Regions from separate parts of the Spirillospora sp. NPDC047418 genome, predicted to be linked through region 2. Evidence: riboswitches for the same ligand, from Rfam matches in the RefSeq annotation. Region 2 holds a riboswitch; the other holds the start of a gene.

Region 1 (3,393 bases), on a different contig from region 2:
GGAAGGGCCCGGGTTCTGGTTCGCGCCGACCGTGCTCGCCGGGCCGTCGTGCGCGGAACTGCCCGCGTGGCGGGACGAGGTGTTCGGCCCCGTCGTCACCGTCCTCCCGTTCGAGGACGAGGCCGACGCGTTCCGCCTCGCCAACGACACCCCCTACGGGCTGTCCGGCTCGATCTGGACGCGGGACGTCGGGCGGGCCTTCCGCGCCGCCCGCGCCGTCGAGGCCGGGAACCTGTCGGTGAACTCGCACTCGTCCGTCCGGTACTGGACGCCGTTCGGCGGGTTCAAGCAGTCGGGCCTCGGCCGCGAGCTGGGCCCGGACGCCCTCGGCGCGTTCACCGAGACCAAGAACGTCTTCATCGCCACTTCGGAGGAGTAGGTGACATCGATGCAGCGTCTGGAGGGCCGGGTGGCCGTCGTGACCGGCGGTGCGAGCGGCATCGGCCTCGCCACCGCGCGCCGCTTCGCGCAGGAGGGCGCCCGGGTCGTCGTCGCGGACGTCGACGAGACCGCCGGCAAGACCGCGGCCGACGACCTGGACGGCCTGTTCGCCAAGGTGGACGTCACGAGCGAGGAAGAGGTCGAGGCGCTGTTCCGGACCGTCCACGAGACGTACGGGCGCATCGACGTCGCGTTCAACAACGCGGGCATCGCGCCACCGGACGACGACTCGATCCTGGAGACCGGCCTGGACGCGTGGAAGCGGGTCCAGGACGTCAACCTGACGAGTGTGTACCTGTGCTGCAAGTACGTCATCCCGTACATGGTCGAGCAGGGGAAGGGCTCGATCATCAACACGGCGTCGTTCGTGGCGGTGATGGGCGCGGCGACGTCCCAGATCTCCTACACCGCGTCCAAGGGCGGGGTACTGGCGATGTCGCGGGAGCTGGGCGTGCAGTTCGCGCGGCAGGGCGTCCGGGTGAACGCGCTGTGCCCGGGGCCCGTCAACACGCCGCTGCTCCAGGAACTGTTCGCGAAGGACCCGGAGCGGGCGGCGCGGCGGCTCGTCCACATCCCGGCGGGACGGTTCGCGGAGGCGTCGGAGATCGCCGCCGCCGTCGCGTTCCTGGCGTCGGACGACGCGTCCTTCATCACGGCCTCGGAGTTCCTCGTGGACGGCGGCATCTCGGGCGCCTACGTGACCCCCCTTTGATGCGGGCTGCTAAATCGGGCGAGCGTCATTGGCACGTGCCTGAATAGCCGGGCGACGCCCCACCCGCGCATCATGGGCTGATCTCACCCCGTCTGCCCGGAGGTCCACCTTGAAGCGCGGTCACGTAGGCATGCTGGTGCTCGTACTGGCGCTGAGCGGATGCGGCGGCTCCGACGGCGGGGACGCGGGCGCGTCGCCGCCGCCCACGCCGGCGGCCTCCGCACCGGCTTCGGCGCCGTCCGGCGCGTCGCCCGGCCGGGCCGGCACGCCGGCGCCCGAGGTGTCGAGGGCCACCGAGAAGTTCAACAACTGCATGACCAGGCAGGGTGTCGAACTGCCGAGCCCGAACCCGTCGACCACGCCCGACAAGAAGGACCTCGAAAAGATCAAGGCGGCCCTGCGGACGTGCGTGAAGTCGATGTCGGCGTCGCCGCCGCCGGCGGGCTGATCGGCGGGTGGTCGCGGGGCGGGGCCGCTGCTAGATTGGCGGCCAGCCGATGATCCCGTGCGGGAGAGTCCCATGCAGCCGGTGTGGGACGCCGAAGGAGCAAATCCTCCCCGGAACCTCTCAGGCCCACGGACCGCACGGGCAAGGCGACCTCTGGAAAGCGGGGACCCGGTCCCCCGCCGAAGGTGAAAACCCGCCGCCGCGCGGCGGGCGAAGCTCTCAGGCGCAGATGACAGAGGGGGAGGCACCGTAACGCCCGGTGCGCGAGTGGGACGATGGACCACGCGCGCCCGCGACGAAGGAGCCGAACCCATGTCCGCCGACCCGACCGCCGACTCGTCCGCCGATCCGAAGACCACGCCGCTGCACGACGTCCACCGCGACCTCGGCGCGAACATGGTCGACTTCGCCGGCTACCTGATGCCGCTGCGCTACCAGAGCGAGACCGCCGAGCACCAGGCCGTCCGCACCGGCGCCGGGCTGTTCGACCTGTCGCACATGGGGGAGATCTTCCTGTCCGGGCCGGGCGCGGGCGCCGCACTCGACTACGCGCTGGTCGGGAACCTGTCGCCGATGCCGATCGGCAAGGCCCGCTACACGATGATCTGCGCGCACGACGGCGGCGTCCTCGACGACCTGATCGTCTACCGGCTCGCCGACGAGACCTGGATGGTCGTGGCGAACGCCTCGAACACCGACGTCGTCCGAGACGCGCTGGTCGAGCGGGCCGCCGGCTACGAGGCCGCCGTGGACGACCGCACCGACGCGTACGGGCTGATCGCCCTGCAGGGGCCGCGCGCCCAGGAGATCCTCGAAGGGTTCACCGACGCGCCGGTCGCCGACCTCAAGTACTACGCCATCCTCGCCGGACGGGTCGCGGGCGCCGACGCGCTGATCGCCCGCACCGGGTACACGGGCGAGGACGGTTTCGAGCTGTTCGTGGACGCGTCCGACGCCGTCGCGGTGTGGCGGGCGTTCGCCGCCGTGGACGGGGTCGTCCCGGCGGGGCTCGCGGCGCGCGACTCGCTGCGCCTCGAAGCGGGCATGCCGCTGTACGGCAACGAGCTGACCGCCGAGACGACGCCGTTCGAGGCGGGCCTCGGCCGGGTCGTGAAGCTGGACAAGGCGGTCGATTTCGTGGGCAAGACCACCCTGGCGGCGCAGGCGCAGACCCCGCCTGGCCGTAGGCTCGTGGGACTGGTCGCGCGCGGGCGTCGCGCGCCGCGGAAGGGGTACCAGGTCGTCACGTCCGGCGGCACGCCGTGCGGGGTCGTGACGAGCGGCGCCCCTTCGCCCACACTGGGCAAGCCGATCGCCCTGGCCTACCTCGACAGCGGCGTCGAGCCGACGGGCCTGGCCGTGGACGTCCGCGGCCGGCCCGAGCCGGTGGACGTGGTCGACCTGCCGTTCTATACGCGTTCCTGAAAGAGAGAGAATCGTGAGCGTTCCGGAGCAGCTCCGCTACAGCGAAGAGCACGAGTGGGTGTCCGGCCTCGGCGGCGAGGACGGCATCGTCACCGTCGGCATCACCGCGCACGCCGCCGACGCCCTCGGAGAGATCGTCTACCTCGAGCTGCAGCCGGCGGAGGGCGACACCGTCGAGGCGGGCGAGCCGTGCGGCGAGGTCGAGTCCACCAAGTCGGTCAGCGACCTGTACTCCCCGGTCAGCGGCGAGATCACCGCGATCAACGGCTCCGTGGTGGACGAGCCGAAGGTCATCAACGACGACCCGTACGGCGAAGGCTGGCTCTTCAAGGTGCGGATCTCCGACGAGCCGGGCGACCTGCTCGAC
Region 2 (3,393 bases):
CAGCGGCACCGCGCCGCCCAGGGCCTCCTCGCCCAGCACCGCCGCGGCGGTCCGCACCGCCCGCTCCGGGCCGGTCCGCAGCGCCAGCGTGGTGAGCAGCTGCGCCAGGTCGAGCCGCAGCGCGAGATCGCCCGCCGCCGTCTCCCCGGCGCGCAGGTCGGTGACGTAGGCGAGGCCGTCCGCGCCGATCAGCAGCGCGCCGCCCTCCAGCCGCCGGTGCGCGAGCCGGCCCGCCTGCAGCGACCGGAACTGCCGCCACACGTCGGTCAGCAGATCGTCGGTGATCTCCTCGGCCGGGACGTCGCCGAGCCGCCGCCCCGGCACGTGCTCGTAGGCCAGCAGCGCCGCCTCCGTGCCGACCTCGCAGGTGCCGGTGAGCCGCGGGGTGCGGACGCCCGCCGCGTCCACCGCGTACGCCATCAGCGACTCCTGCTCCAGCGACCGGCGCAGCGACCGCAGCGTCCGCCCGGTCGTGGCGCCGCGCAGCCGCAGCATCCGCCAGATCCGGTACAGCAGCCCGGCGGTCTGCTGGTCGCGGTCCAGGACGCGGACCTCGAGGTCCCAGTCGCCGTGGACGCCGCGGCCGGCGGGCGGGCGGGCACCGTACCCGGCGCCGGTGCCCGGGGCCAGGACGACGCCGTAGCGGCGGCCGTCCTCGGTGTCGTCGGACGGCTCGTCCAGCCGCGCGCCCCGCTTGGGCCGCAGCCCGAGCCGCTCCAGCGACGCGACGACCGCCGCCCCCGGCGGCCGCGGGTTCGGGGTGCCGACGGCGTACAGGGTGCCGTGGCCGATGGCGCGGCCGAGCAGGTAGGTGGCCGCGAGCGCGGCGACGGAGGCGTAGGAGGCGGTGAGCCCGGTCAGCGCCGCCAGCCCGATCATGGTCCAGGTCGCGGCCTGCCAGCGGGTGCGGCCGGCCATCCCGACCGCGCTGACGAACGCGATCACCGGCGCGATGTCGGTGTGCACGGGCGCGGTCTCGGTGCCGCCCCAGATCAGCGAGTCGAGCACGCCGCCGGGCGCCGCCCGCACCACCAGGTCGTCCAGCCCCACCGTGAGGCCGAACGCGATCACGGCGGCCAGCAGCGCGATCGCGACCCGCGTCCCGTCCTTGTGGAACAGCCGCTCGACCGCGAACGCGATCGGCGCGGCCAGCACCCCGAAGCTGGACACCAGCGTCGCCAGCGTCAGCAGCAGCCGCGGCGCGTGCGCGGTGCCCTGCGCGATGTCGGTCTGCAGGCCGTGCGTGGTCTGCTGCGCGATCGACACCAGCAGCATCACCGCGGCCAGCCCCACCACCGAGCCGGCGAACCTGATCGCGTCGCCCGGCCGCCGGATCCGGTCCGGCTGGGCGGGCTCGTCGACGGGCACGCCGGCGGTCGCGCCGTGCCGCGGGCGCACCGTGCCGTCGCGGGTCTGTGTCACGCCGTACCGCCGCCCCGACCGTCCGTCATCGTGATCAGCGTCCCAGAACCGGCGGCGCGCCGTCGAGTGCCGGGCCGGCGTCCGGCCGGTCGCGCGTGCACCCCGCAGCCCCATCTCCGCCCCCGTGGCCCGAGGTCCGTCTTGTCCCAGGTGAGTGAGCACATCGTACCGGCCGGTACGACCCGGGGGCGGCGCGGCCGGCCCCGTGTCCGGGCGGCGGGAGGGGCTCCGGCCGGGCCGGGGCGGGACGACGGCCGGGATCGGTCTTTGGGTAGGGTTTCGCTAGGACATGCCGTCGACCCTGTGCGGGAGAGACCCCACGCGGCCAGCGTGGGGCGCCGAAGGGGCAACCTCCCCGGAACCTCTCAGGCAAAAGGACCGCTCGGGCGAGGCACCTCTGGAAAGCAGGCGTCGATCCCCGCTGCCGGGGAAGGCGGCTCACCGAAGGGGAAACCCCGCCGCGCGGGTGAAGCTCTCAGGTGCCGATGACAGAGGGGGAGACCTGCCGCCGGCCCGCGCCGGCGGCCGACCTGAGCGACCGCAGCAGCCAGGAGGCCCTCCATGACCGCCCAGTTCTTCGCCCCCGTGGCCGCGCCGCAGCATCCGCGTTCGGCGTTCGCCGACCGGCACATCGGCCCCGGCCCGGACGAGCAGGCCCGGATGCTGGCCGCCATCGGCTACTCCGGCGCCGAGGCGCTGATCGACGCCGCCGTCCCCGCCGCGATCCGCACCGCCGCCCCCCTGGCCCTGCCGTACGCGCTGAGCGAGCCCGCCGCGCTGGACCGGCTCCGCGAGCTGGCGTCCCGCAACACCGTGCTGACGTCCATGATCGGGCTCGGCTACCACGGGACGACCACCCCCGGCGTGATCAAGCGGAACGTCCTGGAGAACCCCGGCTGGTACACCGCCTACACCCCCTACCAGCCGGAGATCTCCCAGGGCCGGCTCGAGGCGCTGCTGAACTTCCAGACGGCGGTCGCCGACCTGACCGGGCTGCCCGTCGCGAACGCGTCCATGCTGGACGAGGCGACCGCCGCCGCCGAGGCGATGGCCCTCGCGCACCGGGTGTCCGGGCGCCGGGAGCCGGGGACGTTCCTCGTCGACGCCGACACGCTGCCGCAGACGATCGAGGTCGTCCGGACCCGCGCGGTCCCGCTCGGCATCGAGGTGGTGACCGCCGACCTGTCCGGCGGGCTGCCCGACGGCGACTTCTTCGGCGTGCTGCTGCAGTACCCGGGCGCGTCCGGGGCCGTCCGCGACCTGGCGCCGGTCATCGCACGGGCGCACGAGCGCGGCGCCCGGGCGGTCGTGGCCGCGGACCTGCTCGCGCTGACGCTGCTGCGCCCGCCGGGGGAGTCCGGCGCCGACATCGCCGTGGGGTCCGCGCAGCGGTTCGGCGTCCCCTACGGGTTCGGCGGCCCGCACGCCGGCTACATGGCGGTCGGCGAGGGCATCCAGCGGCAGCTTCCCGGGCGGCTCGTCGGCGTGTCCGTCGACGCGGACGGCGCGACCGCCTACCGGCTGGCGCTGCAGACCCGCGAGCAGCACATCCGCCGCGAGAAGGCCACCAGCAACATCTGCACCGCCCAGGTGCTCCTCGCCGTGATGGCGGGCATGTACGCGGTCTACCACGGCCCCGAGGGGCTGGCCGCGATCGCGCAGCGCACGCACCGCCGCGCCGCCGAGATCGCCGCCGGGCTGCGCGCCGGCGGCGTGGAGGTCGTGCACGGCGCGTTCTTCGACACCGTGCTCGCCCGCGTGCCCGGCCGGGCCGCCGAGGTCGTCGCCGCCGCCCGCCAACGCGGGATCAACCTGCGCCCGGACGGCCCCGACCGGGTCGGGATCGCCTGCGACGAGACCACCCTGCCCGAGCACGTCACCGCCGTCCTGGCGGCGTTCGGCGCCGCCCCCGCCGGCGACGCCGCGGAGGCCATCCCGGACGCGCTGCGCCGCGAGAGCCCCTACCTGACC

What was found. Region 2 has a riboswitch for glycine ahead of gcvP (aminomethyl-transferring glycine dehydrogenase). Riboswitches for the same ligand answer to the same signal wherever they lie in the genome.
Region 1: another riboswitch for glycine. It lies ahead of gcvT (glycine cleavage system aminomethyltransferase GcvT); the one in region 2 lies ahead of gcvP (aminomethyl-transferring glycine dehydrogenase).

The regions. Positions count from the first base shown of each region.
Region 1 is NZ_JBEYTW010000031.1:54,595-57,987, forward strand. It holds gene ABZ806_RS20710 (aldehyde dehydrogenase family protein) at 1-379, shown strand, start outside; gene ABZ806_RS20715 (3-oxoacyl-ACP reductase) at 389-1,153, shown strand; gene ABZ806_RS20720 (hypothetical protein) at 1,274-1,468, opposite strand; gene ABZ806_RS20725 (hypothetical protein) at 1,467-1,601, shown strand; glycine riboswitch at 1,652-1,747, shown strand; glycine riboswitch at 1,752-1,840, shown strand; gene gcvT (glycine cleavage system aminomethyltransferase GcvT) at 1,914-3,026, shown strand; gene gcvH (glycine cleavage system protein GcvH) at 3,040-3,393, shown strand, end outside.
Region 2 is NZ_JBEYTW010000028.1:43,755-47,147, forward strand. It holds gene ABZ806_RS19410 (lysylphosphatidylglycerol synthase transmembrane domain-containing protein) at 1-1,422, opposite strand, end outside; glycine riboswitch at 1,719-1,813, shown strand; glycine riboswitch at 1,814-1,924, shown strand; gene gcvP (aminomethyl-transferring glycine dehydrogenase) at 1,984-3,393, shown strand, end outside.